DNA from 2 places in the Acidovorax bellezanensis genome. Region 1 is predicted to be linked to the other one. Evidence: riboswitches for the same ligand, from Rfam matches in the RefSeq annotation. Region 1 holds a riboswitch; the other holds the start of a gene.
The links. Region 1 has a riboswitch for S-adenosylhomocysteine ahead of ahcY (adenosylhomocysteinase). Riboswitches for the same ligand answer to the same signal wherever they lie in the genome.
Positions count from the first base shown of each region.

Region 2: it holds a riboswitch for S-adenosylhomocysteine, as region 1 does, so the genes downstream of both, metH (methionine synthase) here and ahcY (adenosylhomocysteinase) in region 1, are expected to answer to the same signal.

Region 1 is NZ_JAODYH010000017.1:71,887-79,578, reverse strand. Features, by position in the region: gene metF (methylenetetrahydrofolate reductase [NAD(P)H]) at 1-558, opposite strand, end outside; gene N0K08_RS21350 (TlyA family RNA methyltransferase) at 555-1,337, opposite strand; gene ahcY (adenosylhomocysteinase) at 1,566-2,996, opposite strand; S-adenosyl-L-homocysteine riboswitch at 3,063-3,178, opposite strand; gene N0K08_RS21340 (MFS transporter) at 3,225-4,454, opposite strand; gene N0K08_RS21335 (cytochrome P450) at 4,520-5,863, opposite strand; gene N0K08_RS21330 (hypothetical protein) at 5,860-7,407, opposite strand.
Region 2 is NZ_JAODYH010000005.1:139,994-147,685, reverse strand. Features, by position in the region: gene N0K08_RS12170 (Bug family tripartite tricarboxylate transporter substrate binding protein) at 169-1,143, shown strand; gene N0K08_RS12165 (tripartite tricarboxylate transporter substrate binding protein) at 1,173-2,150, shown strand; gene N0K08_RS12160 (LysR family transcriptional regulator) at 2,260-3,231, opposite strand; gene N0K08_RS12155 (CoA-acylating methylmalonate-semialdehyde dehydrogenase) at 3,344-4,867, shown strand; S-adenosyl-L-homocysteine riboswitch at 4,927-5,020, shown strand; gene metH (methionine synthase) at 5,048-7,692, shown strand, end outside.

The sequences.
Region 1 (7,692 bases):
ACGGGCGCTGTCGATAAAGCGGAAATAGGCATCCGCGTTGTAGAAGTACTGGGTGATGGCCGAGTCGGCGCCGGCCTGGACCTTGGCGGCGAACGCCTGCATGTCGGCCTGGGGCGAGCGCGCCTGGGGGTGCATTTCGGGGTAGGCCGCGACTTCGATGTGGAAAGCGGTGTCAAACTCCTTGCGGATGAAAGCCACCAGGTCGCTGGCGTACTGGAACTCGCCGCCCAGGCCATAGCCGCTGGGCAGGTCGCCACGCAAGGCCACGAGACGCTGGATGCCCATGGCCTGCAGCTCGCGCAGCTCGGCACGCACCGAGGCCTGGGTCGCGCCCACGCACGAAAAGTGCGAAGCCGCGCTCATGCCTTCGGCCTGGATTTCCTGCACCAGGCGGAACGTGCCCGACTGGGTCGAGCCGCCCGCGCCATAGGTCACCGAGCAGAACTCGGGCCGGCGGGGCGCCAGTTGCTGGCGCACGCCGCGCAGTTTTTCCGCGCCTTCAGGGGTCTTGGGCGGGAAGAACTCAAAGCTGATCGGAAAGGTCGTCGCCTGGCTCATGCGCTCCTCCGCGCGTGGACAAAGAATTCACGGTTGCCGTCGCCGCCGGCGATCGGGCTGTTGATCCAGCCGCGCACTTCCAGGCCCAGTTCGGCCATGCATTCACGGATGCGCTTTTCCACCACGGCGTACGACGCCGCGTCGCGCACCATGCCGCCCTTGCCGATGTGCTCGGGCTGGAGTTCGAACTGGGGCTTGACCAGCATCACCAAGTCGCCTTCGGGCGCCAGGAACGGCACCACGGCCGGCAGCACCAGCGTTTGCGAGATGAAGGACAGGTCGCCAACGATCAGGTCGAATTGCTGGGAATCGTCAGGGGCGTCGTCGAACGCTCCGGCTTCGACCAGCGTGTCCACATCCAGCGTGCGCGCGTTGACGCGCTCCAGGCAGATGATTTTCTCATGGCCGCGCAGCGTCAGGTTCAGCTGGTCATGGCCCACGTCCACACCCACGACGCGCTCGGCGCCCTGCTGCAGCAGACAGTCGGTGAAACCGCCCGTGGACTGGCCCACGTCCAGGCACCACTTGCCCTGGGCCGAGACCTTGAACGAAGCCAGCGCGCCTTCGAGCTTGAGGCCGCCGCGCGACACATAGCGCGCCGCGGAGACGTCGAGCAGCTGCAGCTCGGCATCTTCGCTGAGGTCTTCGCTGTTCTTCTTGATGGCCTGCCACAGGCCGGTGGCCGCGGTACGCCACTCGACGCCGGAGGCGATCAGGCGCTGGGCTTGCGCGCGCGAAGCGGCCAGTCCCTTGTCTACAAGCAGTTGATCGGCACGCATGGAAAAATCCGTCTCAAAAAAGAAATCGCCGCCGACAGTCACAGACCACCGGCACAGTGCCCCCGAGGGGGCGAAAAAACATTCATGGCGCTCGCACCACGCACAGCTTACAAAACTGGCATGACCCAACAAAGGGGCAGCGAGGAAGGGCCGCCCCGCACCGAGGCTGCCGTCCCCCTCCACCGCAGGTTGAGAGGGGGAAGCGGTGTAAACCGCTCAGGGGGTACCTCAATACCGGTATGTGTCGGGCTTGTAAGGGCCTTGCGTCGAGACGCCGATGTAGGCAGCCTGGCCTTCGGTGAGTTCGGTCAGCATCGCGCCGACCTTCTTCAGGTGCAGGCGGGCGACCTTTTCATCCAACAGCTTGGGCAGCACGTAGACCTTGCCGACTGCATAGGCGTCGGGCTTGGTGAACAGCTCGATCTGGGCGATGGTCTGGTTGGCGAAGGAGGCGCTCATCACAAAGCTGGGGTGGCCGGTGGCGCAGCCCAGGTTCACCAGGCGGCCCTTGGCCAGCAGAATGATCTTCTTGCCGTCGGGGAACTTGATGTGGTCGACCTGGGGCTTGATTTCTTCCCACTCATACTTTTCGATCGAGGCGACATCGATTTCATTGTCGAAGTGACCGATGTTGCAGACGATGGCCTGGTCCTTCATCGCCAGCATGTGCTCGTGGCGGATGATGTCGCGGTTGCCGGTGGTGGTGACGAAGATGTCGGCCTTGTCGGCTGCCCACTCCATGGTCACGACCTTGTAGCCTTCCATCGCGGCCTGCAGGGCGTTGATGGGATCGATTTCGGTCACCCAGACCTGGGCGCTCAGAGCGCGCAGGGCCTGGGCGCAGCCCTTGCCCACGTCACCGTAACCGGCGACCACGGCGACCTTGCCGGCGATCATCACGTCGGTGGCACGCTTGATGCCGTCGACCAGCGATTCGCGGCAGCCGTACAGGTTGTCGAACTTGCTCTTGGTCACCGAATCGTTGACGTTGATGGCGCGGAACAGCAGCGTGCCCTTGGCCGACATTTCATTGAGGCGGTGCACGCCGGTGGTGGTTTCCTCGGTCACGCCGATGATTTGCGCCGACTTGCGGGTGTACCAGGTGCCGTCCTGGGCCAGCTTGGCCTTGATCGCGGCGAACATGATGACTTCTTCCTCGCTGCCGGGGTCGGCCAGCACGGACAAGTCCTTCTCGGCCTTCTGGCCCAGATGCATCAGCATGGTGGCATCGCCGCCATCGTCGAGGATCATGTTCGGGCCTTCGCCTTCGCTGCCCTTGGGGCCGAAGTCGAAGATGCGGTGGGTGTAGTCCCAGTAGTCGGCCAGCGACTCGCCCTTGATGGCGAACACCGGCGTGCCGCCGTCGGCGATGGCCGCGGCTGCATGGTCCTGCGTCGAGAAGATGTTGCACGATGCCCAGCGCACTTGCGCGCCCAGGGCCTGCAGCGTCTCGATCAGCACGGCCGTCTGGATGGTCATGTGCAGCGAACCTGTGATGCGCGCGCCCTTGAGCGGCTGGGCGGCGGCGAATTCTTCGCGGATCGCCATCAGACCGGGCATTTCGGTCTCGGCGATGCGGATTTCCTTGTGGCCCCAGCTGGCCAGGGAAATGTCGGCAATGGCCGACTCAACAGGGGTCATGGGAACAGCTGCGTTCATGGTTTTCTCCGTCTCGGATATCTGAAAAAACCACGCTCTGGGGGAAGGCACTCACCGCACAGACGACGTGGGCGAGCGTCGTTGCGAACGCCGGGGCCGCAGGGCCACAGGCGGGTTCCGAGCCTCACGCACCGCCAGACACCGAACCGGTGCGGGGTTGCGCTGCAACGCTCCTCGGAAAACGCGTATTGTACAAAAAAAGGCCATGCCATTGACCAGCGCGGGACGTTAGCGGGTAAGCAACGGATGTAACTTCTTCACCCGCAGCGCCAACACCCACACTCCGGCGAGCAGCGCCAGCATGCAGGCCACCAGCCCCGACCAGCCGGTCCGCTGCAGGAACCAGCCGCTGCCCGCGCCCAGCAGGCTGGAACCCAGGTAGTAGCCCAGCAGGTACAGCGACGACGCATGGCCCTTGGCCTGCTTCGCCAGGCGACCCACCCAGCTGCTGGCCACGGAATGGGCCATGAAAAAGCCTATGGTCAGCAGCACGATGCCGGTGATGATCCCGGCCAGCGCCGACAACAATGTCAGCACCAGGCCCAGCGCCATCAGCCCCACGCCGCCGAGCAGCACCGGCCCGCGCCCCAGGCGATCGGCCAGCGCGCCGCCCAGCGGCGACGCCACCACGCCGAACAGGTAGGCATAGAACACATGGCTGATCTGCAGCGGACTCAGCGCATAGGGCGAGCCGCCGAGCAGAAAGCCGACGTAGTTGTAGATGCTGACGAACACGCCCATCAGCCCGAAGCCGATCAGGAACAGGCACAGCAGGCCCGGCTGCGCCAGATGGCGGGCCCAGGCCTGCAGGTGGTAGGCGGCGCCCAAGCCGGCCTTGCGGGAGAAATTGCGCGACGCCGGCAGCAAGGCGTAAAAGCCCAGGGCCGCCAGCACATTGACCAGGCTCAGCGCGGCCAGCGCCACGTGCCAGTCCCAGTATTCGGTCATGACGCTCACCGCCACGCGCCCCAGCATGCCGCCCAGCGCCGAGCCGCCGACATACAGGCCCATGGCAAAGCCCAGACCCTGGGGCTCGATTTCTTCCGAAAGATAGGCCATGGCCACGGCCGGCACGCCGCCGAGCAAGAAGCCTTCGAGCGCCCGCGCCACCAGCAGCGCCTCCCAGCTGGGCGCGAACGCCGCGAACAGATTGCACAGACCGGCCAGCAGCATGGACACGAACATCAGGCCGCGCCGCCCCAAGCCTTCGGACAAGGCCCCGGCCAGCACGATGGACACCGCCAGGCAGCCCGTGCTCAGCGACAGCGACAAGGCGCTGGCCGCGGGCGTCACGCCGAAGTGGGCGACGAAGGCCGGCAGCAGCGCCTGCACGCAGTACAGCAGGGAAAAAGTCGCAAAGCCCGCGAGAAACAGCGCCAGGCTGATGCGGCGGTAGGCTGGCGAGCCGCGCACGGCCCCAGGAACTGGCGGCGCGGCGCTGGGGGAAAGGGTAGACATGGCCTGAGCAACGAAGAGGACGGACCCACCGATTGTGCAGCGCAACACCTCGGCCGGGTTCGCGTTTACCCCCATGCCGGCCGCCGCCGCTCCTCCACGACCATGGCAATGCCTCCGCGCGGCCCCAGACTCAGCGCGCGGCGGGCGTGCGCGACGGGCCCCGTGTCGAGCAAGCGCAGGCGATGGCTGTGCAGAATGGTGGCGACCACGACCTTCAACTCGTACATGGCAAAGGCCGCACCCAGGCAGCGGCGCGCCCCGCCGCCGAAAGGGATGTACTCGAACGGCGAATACTTGCGCTCCAGGAAGCGCTCGGGCCAAAAGCGCTGGGGCTCGGGGTAGAGCTCGGGTCGGGAATGCAGCAGCGCACTCGAAGCGCGCAGCACTTCGCCCGCTGGAATCGTATAGCCCAGCAGCTCGAACGGTGCGCGCACGACACGCGCCGGATCGACGACCGGCGGATAAAGGCGCAGACACTCCTTGCACACCAGGTCGAGATAAGGCAGGGCCGCCAGCGCTTCGGGCGCGGGCTCGGGCCCCAAGGCCTCGATCTCCTGCGCGACGCGCGCGAACACCGCCGGTTCGCGTCCCAGCCAATAGAAGATCCAGGTGAGCACAGTGGCCGTCGCCTCATGGCCGGCGAAGAGCAGTCCGCGCATTTGATCGAGGATTTCCGCATCCTCCATGCCCGAGCCGTCGTCGTAGCGCGCAGCCAGCATCCGGCCGAGCAGATCCGTGCCCGGCGCCCCCGACGCGCGGCGCTCGCGCATCTGCTCGCGCAGCAGGGCGCGCAAGGCGTCCACCGCGCGCTGGTTTCTGGCCCAAGGGCCATGGCCGCCCAGAACGCGACGCGCGGACGGAAACAGGAAAAGGATGACATGCAGCGACTCGATGAGTTCCAGCACCGCCGCACGGGTGCGCCTGACCCGCGCCTCGTCCTGCATGCCAAACACCACCCGGATCATGATGTCGAGGGTGATGCGCTGGGTCACGGCCAGCATGCGAAACGGCCGTCCGACCTCGACCTGCGCCATCTTTTCGTCGGCCACCGCGGCCATGGTCTCGCCATAGTTGCGCATGGCCGGCCCGCTGAACGCCGGCGCCAGGATGTTGCGGTCCTGCCGGTGGCGGTCGCCGGAAATCACCACGACCGAGGTCTCACCGAACACCGGCTCGATGAAGCCGCCGCCCCAGACATCGAAGCAGTCGGGGTGGGCCGTATAAATGGCACGCAGCGCCTGCGGGTTGCCGGTAAAGGTGACGGGGCGCGAAAAGTACGACACCCGGAACGGGTCGCCGTATCTTGCCGCCAGGCGTGCCAGCACCGGCGCCGGTGGCGTGAGCCCGGCCTGGAAGAAATTCAGCGGTCTAAGCCACCGCGGCCCCGGTGGCAGCGGGCGGGGACTCATGCCGGGCTCGTGGCTGCGGCGGGCTGCGCATCGCCGTCGATGCCGAAGCGGTCCTGCTCGGCGACGGCCAGCGACAGGCTCAGCTGCGCATCGACGGCGTCAAAGACGGTGTGGACCATGGCGATGGCGATCCGCGCCTGCTCGGCGCTCAGCGGCTCGCTCTTGAAGGGATAGCTTCGCGCGGGGTCGTCCTCGCCTTCGGCATGGGCGAGGTAATGCCGGTCGGCGAGGTAGTCGAGCCGCAGGGCCGTGTCGCGCTCGACGGTCCGCGCCAGCTCGCGGGTATTCGCAAAAAAGGCCTCGCCGCTGGCTTCCAGCGCCTCGAGCAGCCAGAAACGCAGCGCCGACGATTCGTGCGCGATCGCGAGCTTGGTGAACTTGGCGATGTTGCCGCGGTGGATGTCGGTGCCGGGATCGAGGAAGAGGAACTCGAGGGTGTCGCTGGCGCTCCAGCGCAAGGCATCGTCCATGCCCAGCGCGTCCCAGTCGTGCAGGAACAGTTCGCTGTGCGTCTCCAGCGCCTGCACCCAGCGGTTGAAAGCCAGCTCGTTGGGACTCTGCGGCGATCTGAAGCGCAGCGCATAGCGGTTCAAGTCGCGGTAGCCCATGATGTCCATCACCCACATCGGAATGAAACGCTGCAGCCGGCTCAACGCAGAAATGGGGCCGCGCGCCTGCAGCCAGGTGTAGAAAGGATGGCGCGCCGTGCGGGCCTTGCGGCCCTCCAGTACGCGCTGCACCTCCACATGGCGGCCCGTGATCGCCTGAGCGTGGGACGGCTGCGCTGCCGCTGGTGGGGGGCGCATCGGCGGCAAGGGGGAGCGCACGCGCCGCGGCACGATTCCGCGTTCCACGTAGTTGCGGGCATAGTCGTAAAAGCAGTCATGCATGCCGAAGAAGATGTCGAACATCGCGTTGGCCAACACCAAGGCTTTCTCGCGCCGCGGCGGGTCGAGTTCCTGGCGGTCGAAAACGCCTTCGGATGCAATCACATGCCCCTGCTCGCGATCGAGGTGGTAGTCGCCGAAATAGCGGTAGTCGACCTGCGTCTGTCGCCGCAGCTCGACCGCAATCGGGCTCACCGCGCTGAAGAAGGCGTTGCCGCAGGCTTCACCGGCCTCCGAATGGGCGAAGCGCAGCAAGGGATCGCCGCGGTCGACCACCGTCATCCGGGCGAAGTCGAACGCATAGGCGCGAAACGGCTCGGACTCGGGTGCCAGAAACAACCACCACAGGGCGTCGGACGCCCGCCAGCCCAGCTTTTCGTCGAGATGCAGCTTGCGCCAATCCTCCACAAACAGGCGCGAGTGCGTCTCGTCCTCGTCGGTGTTGCCGTTGATGACTTCCTGGAATGCATTGGAAACGCCTTCGAAGCGGATGAACCACAGGTTCATGTCCCGGAAGTTCATGACGAAATTCGCCATGATCGGCGCGATGTCGAGCTTGCGCCCCAGGGGAACCTGGGCGTCCCGCATCCACGCGAAGAAGGGATGGGCCGCCAGACGTTCCTTGCGGGCTGCAGCCAGCGCTAATATGCTTTTCATCGGACACGCTCCTCGTCGGTGGTGACGCATCGCGCCACAGAATCGGCGGTGGCAAGCAGCCATGCAGGGAACGCGTCCATGGCTTGCAAATGCCATCGTGAGACCCCATGTTTACAGAAGCCCTATCCGGGTCATGCCAGCCAATCCCGACGTAGTCATGTCATCAAATCCAGATGTCGCTGCGTCATCAGCGGCATGATCCAGGTCGCCGGACTTGCGCCGTGCCAAGGGGAAATCCGCTCCGTTTATTCCCGCCGCGGCCCACTGATGCGCCGCGCTCGGTAA
Region 2 (7,692 bases), on a different contig from region 1:
TTCCCCCTCTCATCCTTCGGTGGAGGGGGGCGCCCGGCTAGGGGCGGCAGCGTCGCTGCGGGGCGGCCCTTGCTCGCTGCCCCTACGCTGGGGCATGCCAATTCGATAGACGGATAGCTGGACCAACCCGCAGGGGCGGGAAAAAAACATAAACCAAGGAGACAAGACATGCAAAAACGGCAATTCATCGCAGTACTCGGCGCGGCCCTGATGACCACGGGCATGGCGCAGGCCCAGACGGCTTTTCCGGCCCAGCAGGCCGTCAAATGGGTCGTGCCCTATGCCCCGGGCGGCACCACCGACGTGATCGCGCGCAACCTCGCGATCGGCATGTCCAAGGAGCTGGGCCAGACCGTGGTGGTGGAGAACAAGCCCGGCGCGGCGACCATCATCGGCGCCACGCAAATCGTGCGCTCGCCCGCCGATGGCTATACCGTGGGTACGGCCGATTCGGGCACGCTGGCCTTCAACCCGGCCATGTACCGCAGCCTCAGCTACGACGCGCAAAAGGACTTCAGCTTCATCGGCGGCCTGGGCCGCATGCCGCTGGTGCTGGCCGTGCACCCCGACTTTCCGGCAAAGAACATGCGCGAGTTCCTGGCCCATGTGCGCAGCCATCCGGGCCAGGTGACTTCGGGCTCGTCGGGCCCGGGCTCGCCGCTGCATGTGGCGCTGGAGCTGTTCAAGCAGCGCACCGGCAGCAACCTGCTGCACGTGCCCTACAAGGGCTCGGCGCCCGCGCTGCAGGACTTGATGGCCGGCCAGGTGCAGACCATGTTCGTCGATCTGCCGCCCAGCCTGTCGATGATCAAGGCCGGCAAGCTGCGCGTGCTGGCCGTGGCCACGCCGCTGCGCATGGCCATCCTGCCCGATGTGCCGACCATGGCCGAGGCCGGCGTGCCCGGCTTCGAGGCCTATGCCTGGCAGGGCTTCGTCGGCCCGGCCAAGCTGCCCGCGCCCGTGGTGCAGCGGCTCAACAAGGATTTGAACGCGGCCCTGGCCCAGCCTGCGCTGCGCGCCAAGTTCGAGGAGATCGGCATCCAGCCCATGGCCATGACGCCGCGTGAGTTCGGCGACTTCGTGCGCAGCGAGCAAAAGCTGTGGAGCGAAGTCATCCGCTCGGCCGGCATCCAGCTGGACTGACGCGCTGCCGAGAAGAAGAGGAAAGAGACATGACCCATTCCATGCACCGCCGCGGCTTCGGCCGCCATCTGGCCGCCCTGGCTGCCGCTTCCAGCCTGCCCGCCTGGGCGCAAACCGCGTCCTATCCCCAGCGCCCCGTCGAACTGATCGTGCCGTTTGCGGCCGGAGGCGGCACCGACGTGCTGGCACGCGCCATGGGCGAAACCATGCGCAAGCATTTTCCGCAGAGCGTGATCGTGATGAACCGCGCGGGGGCGAGCGGCGCCGTCGGCTGGTCCGAGCTCGCGGCCGCCAAGCCCGATGGCTACAAGCTGGCCATCATCACCGTGGAAATGACCATGATTCCGCACATGGGCGTGACCAAGATCACTTCGGACGACGTGCAGCCGATTGCGCGCCTGAACGCCGACCCGGCAGCGATTGCCGTGCGCGCGGATTCGCCGTTCAAGACCGTGGAAGATTTTCTCGCCGCGGCGAAGAAGAACCCGGGCGGCGTGCGCATAGGCAATGCCGGCCCGGGCTCGCTGGGCCATCTGGCGGCGGCGGCGCTCGAAGACAAGGCCGGCGTGCAATTCAACCACCTGCCTTACCGCGGCGCCAATCCGGCCGTGCTGGATCTGCTGGGCGGCCACATCGAAGCCGTGGCGGTGACGCCGGTGGAAGTCGCGACCTACGTGGCCGCGGGCAAGATCCGGGCCCTGGCCATCATGGGCGACAAGCGCATCCAGGCGGGCTGGGAGCAGGTGCCCACGCTCAAGGAGCGCGGCATCGACCTGGTGATCGGCGGCTGGCGCGGTCTGGCGGCGCCGAAGAACACGCCGCCCGAAATCATCCAGCAGCTGCGCACCGTCATGGCGCGCACGCTGCAGGAGCCCGAGCTGCGCGCCACCATGGCCAAGCAGAACATGGGCGAAGGCTATCTGGACCAGCCGGCCTTCCTCGAAGTGATTGCGCGCGACAACGCAACGTTCAAGCAGCTGGTGAACAAGCTGGGTATCAAAGCCTGAACATGTAGGCACCCCCTGAGCCGCTTCCGCGGCTTCCCCCTCGAGGGGGACGGCACCTTCGCTGCGGGGCGGCCCTTGCTCGGTGCCCCTGAGTTGGGGCACGCCAGTTTCAAAGGCTGTTTGAGGTGGGTGCGCCTGGCGCAAATCCCTTTGCGAACTCCGCGCGCAGCCACTCCACGAACACCGCCACGGCGCGCGGCACATGGGCTGAATAGGGGCGCATGGCGTAGATCGTCGGGCTGAACGCGCCCACGGGGCGCCACTGCGGCAGCACCTGCACCAGCTGGCCCGAGGCGAGCGCCGCCTGGGCGCTGAAATCGGGCACCAGCGCAATCCCCAGGCCGGCGATGGCCGCGTCGCGCAGGGCTTCGCTGTTGTTGGCCACCAACGGGCCGCTGACGGGCACGGTGGTGCTGGCGCGTGCGCCCCGGCCCAGGCGTTGCAAGGTCCAGGCCGCGGCTTCGTGGCCGCGTGGGTAGTGCAGGCAGCGGTGCTGGCGCAGGTCCTCGGGGGTGCTGGGCGTGGGGCCGTGGCGCTCCAGGTAGGCCTGGCTCGCGACCAGCAATGAATGGCTGCTGCACAGCGCCCAGGCCACATGGTTGTCGGGCGGCGTGCTGGTGTGGCGTATGGCCAGGTCCAGGCCGTCCTGCGACAGCGGGCGCAACTGGTCGGACAGATCGAGTTCGAGCTGGATGTCGGGGTAGCGGTCGAGAAAATCCGGCAGCCGCGGCACCAGGTGCTGGCGCGCCAGCGCCACGGGCGCCGTGACGCGCAGGCTGCCGCGTGGCGCATCGGCCAGGTCGCGCACCTGGGAAAAGCTGCCGGCAATCTGGGCAAAGGCGTCGCGCGTGTCCTGCACCAGGTGGCGGCCCGCGTCGGTCAGCAGCATGGAGCGCGTGGTGCGCCGCACCAGCGGCACGCCGGCCGCGCGCTCCAGCCCCGCGATGTGCTGGCTCACCGCAGCCTTGCTCACGCCCAGGCGCGCGGCCGCGGCCGTGAAGCTGCCCTGCTGCTCCAGCACCACCAGCCACCAGAGGTGCGACCAGAGCTGTTCGGTTTTCAGTGCATCGTTGGAATTCATGGCGCCATTGTTCACTAATTTAAACAATCAATTCATCCCAGAGGACTGGGCAGCGCGCAGGGCCTTGCCTACACTTTGGCCATTGTTCACCGACGACCCAAGGATTCCTTCCATGAACGCAGCCATCTCCACGGCCTCCATCGCCCACTTCATCCACGGCCAGCGCGTGGCCGGCAACAGCCTGCGCACGCAGCCTGTGACCAACCCCGCAACCGGTGCCGTGACCGGTGCCGTGGCGCTGGCCAACCGCGCTGATGTGGATGCCGCCGTGGCCTCGGCCGCTGCCGCCTTTCCCGCCTGGGCCGATACGCCGCCGATCCGCCGGGCCCGCGTGATGTTCAAGTTCCTGGAGCTGGTCAACCAGCACAAGGACGAACTCGCGCACGCCATCACCGCCGAGCACGGCAAGGTGTTCACCGACGCCCAGGGCGAAGTCGCACGCGGCATCGACATCATCGAATTCGCCTGCGGCATTCCCCAGCTGCTCAAGGGTGACTTCACCGAACAGGTGTCGACGGGCATGGACAACTGGACGCTGCGCCAGCCCCTGGGCGTCGTGGCCGGCATCACGCCGTTCAACTTCCCGGTGATGGTGCCGATGTGGATGTTCCCGGTGGCGATCGCCGCGGGCAATACTTTCGTGCTCAAGCCCAGCCCCACCGACCCGACCGCGTCGCTGATGATGGCCGAGCTGCTGAAGAAGGCCGGCCTGCCCGACGGCGTGTTCAACGTGGTCCAGGGCGACAAGGAAGCCGTGGACGCGCTGATCGAGCACCCCGACGTCAAGGCTGTGAGCTTCGTCGGCTCCACGCCCATCGCCAACTACATCTACGAAACCGGCGCCCGTCTGGGCAAGCGCGTGCAGGCCCTGGGCGGTGCCAAGAACCACATGGTGGTCATGCCCGATGCCGACATCGACCAGGTGGTCGACGCGCTGATCGGCGCGGGCTACGGCTCGGCCGGCGAGCGCTGCATGGCGATCAGCGTGGCCGTGCTGGTCGGCGACGTGGCCGACAAGGTCGTGGCCAAGCTGGTCGAGCGCACGAAGACGCTCAAGGTGCTCGATGGCGAGAACCTGGACGCCGAAATGGGCCCCATCGTGTCGCGTGCGGCGCTGGAACGCATTGCCGGCTACATCGCTTCCGGCGAGCAGGAAGGCGCGCACCTGCTGGTCGACGGCCGGGGCTTCGACGGTGCCAAGGCGGGCGCGGGCTGCGACCAGGGCTTCTGGCTGGGCGGCACGCTGTTCGACCATGTGACGCCCGAGATGCGCATCTACAAGGAAGAGATCTTCGGTCCGGTGCTGGCCTGCGTGCGCGTGCCCGACTTCGTCCAGGCCGTGGACCTGGTCAACGCCCATGAGTTCGGCAACGGCGTGGCCTGTTTCACACGCGACGGCAACGTGGCGCGCGAGTTCGGCCGCCGCATCCAGGTGGGCATGGTCGGCATCAACGTGCCGATTCCCGTGCCCATGGCCTGGCAGGGTTTTGGCGGCTGGAAGAAGAGCCTGTTCGGCGACATGCATGCCTACGGCGAGGAAGGCGTGCGCTTCTACACCAAGCAAAAGAGCATCATGCAGCGCTGGCCCGAAAGCATAGGCAAGGGCGCTGAATTCGTCATGCCGACAGCGAAGTAAAACACCTGCGCAAGGGGCATGGGTGCAAGCGGCGCGCGGCACCGTTAAAATGCCCGCCTGACCCCAAGGAGCGTTGCAGCGACGGGGCCGGCCCTTGGGCCGGTCTTGTCGTCAGGCTTGGTGTCCTCTTTCCCGCAACGACGCTCACCTGATTGCCCTAGTTTTGAGCAGGTGAGCTGTATGTCGTCTGAAGTTTCTCTTCCCCCCATGCGTCTGTCGGGCCTCGAGCCCGTGTTTGTCGGAGAGGACACGCTGTTCGTCAATATCGGCGAGCGCACCAATGTCACCGGCTCCAAGGCCTTTGCGCGCCTGATCCTCAACGGCCAGTTCGAGGATGCGCTGGCCGTCGCGCGCCAGCAGGTGGAAAACGGCGCCCAGGTGATCGACGTCAACATGGACGAAGCCATGCTCGACAGCCAGGCGGCGATGGTGCGTTTCCTGAACCTGATCGCCTCCGAGCCCGACATCGCCCGCGTGCCCATCATGGTCGACTCGTCCAAGTGGGCCGTGATCGAAGCCGGCCTGCGCTGCATCCAGGGCAAGGGCATCGTCAACTCCATCTCGATGAAAGAGGGCGTGGAGCAGTTCAAGCAGCAGGCCAAGCTGGTCAAGCGCTACGGCGCCGCCGCCGTGGTCATGGCGTTTGACGAAAAAGGCCAGGCCGATACCTTCGCGCGCAAGACCGAGATCTGCGAGCGCGCCTACCGCATCCTGGTCGACGAAGTCGGTTTCCCGCCCGAAGACATCATTTTCGATCCCAACATCTTTGCCGTGGCGACCGGCATCGAAGAGCACAACAACTACGCCGTCGACTTCATCGAAGCCGTGCGCTGGATCAAGCAGAACCTGCCCGGTGCCAAGGTCTCGGGCGGCGTGTCCAACGTGTCCTTCTCCTTCCGCGGCAACGATCCGGTGCGCGAAGCCATACACACCGTGTTCCTGTACCACGCCATCCAGGCGGGCATGGACATGGGCATCGTCAACGCCGGCATGGTCGGCGTCTATGACGACATCGAGCCCATCCTGCGCGAGCGCGTCGAGGACGTGGTGCTCAACCGTCGCCCCGACGCCGGCGAGCGCCTGGTGGAGATCGCCGAAACCGCGCGCAGCGGCGCCAAGGACGAAAGCAAGCGCCTCGAATGGCGCGGCACGCCCGACCACCCCGTGACCGTGGCCCAGCGCCTGGCGCATTCGCTGGTGCACGGCATCACCGACTTCATCACCGTCGACACCGAAGAGGCCTACCAGGAAGTGCTGGCGCGCGGCGGCCGTCCGCTGCACGTGATCGAAGGCCCGCTGATGGCCGGCATGAACGTGGTCGGCGACCTGTTCGGCGCGGGCAAGATGTTCCTGCCCCAGGTGGTCAAGTCGGCGCGCGTGATGAAGCAGGCCGTGGCCCACCTCGTGCCCTACATCGAGGAAGAGAAACGCCAGCAGCAGGCCGCGGGCCAGGACGTTCGCTCCAAGGGCAAGATCGTCATCGCCACCGTCAAGGGCGACGTGCACGACATCGGCAAGAACATCGTCACCGTGGTCTTGCAGTGCAACAACTTCGAAGTGGTCAACATGGGCGTGATGGTGCCCTGCCATGAAATCCTGGCCAAGGCCAAGGAAGAGGGCGCGGACATCATCGGCCTGTCGGGCCTGATCACGCCCAGCCTCGAGGAGATGCAGTACGTGGCCGGCGAAATGCAGAAGGACCCGTACTTCCGCGACCGCCAGATGCCGCTGCTGATCGGCGGCGCGACCTGCTCGCGCGTGCACACGGCGGTGAAGATCGCGCCCAAGTACGACGGCCCGGTGATCTACGTGCCCGACGCTTCGCGCAGCGTGGGCGTGGCGCAAAGCCTGCTGGGCGACGGTCTGCAGGAGTACCTGGACACGCTGCAAGCCGACTACGACAAGGTGCGCCAGCAGCATGCCAACCGCAAGCAGGTGCCGATGTGGCCGCTGGCCAAGGTGCGCGCCAATGCCGCCAAGCTCGATTTCACGCGCGTGCCGGCTGCGCCCCGGGCGCTGGGCCGGCGCGTGTTCAGGAACTTCGATCTGAACGAGATCGCGCGTTTCATTGACTGGGGCCCGTTCTTCCAGACCTGGGATCTGGCCGGCCCCTATCCGGCGATTCTCAACGACGCCATCGTCGGCGAGGAAGCGCGCAAGGTCATGGCCGACGGCCAGGCCATGCTGCAGAAGATCATCAGCGGACGCTGGCTCTCGGCCAACGGCGTGATCGGCTTGTACCCGGCCAACAGCGTAGGCGACGACATCGAGTTCTACACCGACGACAGCCGCAGCGAAGTGCTGCTGACCTGGTATGGCATGCGCCAGCAGACCGAAAAGCAGGCCGTGGACGGCGTGATGCGCCCCAGCCGCTGCCTGTCGGACTTCGTCGCGCCCAAGGACAGCGGCATCAAGGATTACGCGGGTCTGTTCGCCGTCACGGCGGGCCTGGGCATGGAGAAGAAGGAGCAGGAGTTCATCGACCAGCTCGACGACTACTCGGGCATTTTGTTCAAGTCACTGGCCGACCGACTGGCCGAGGCTTTTGCCGAGTGCCTGCACCTGCGCGTGCGCACCGACCTCTGGGGCTATGCGCCGGGTGAAGCCTTGAGCAACGCCGAGCTGATCAAGGAAAAGTACCTGGGCATACGCCCCGCGCCAGGCTACCCGGCCTGCCCCGACCACAGCGCCAAGATCGCGCTGTTCGAGACGCTGCAGTGTCCCGACATCGGCATGACCCTGACCGAAAGCCTGGCGATGATGCCCGCATCCAGCGTCAGCGGCTTCTACCTGGGCCACCCCGATGCGGCCTACTTCAACGTGGG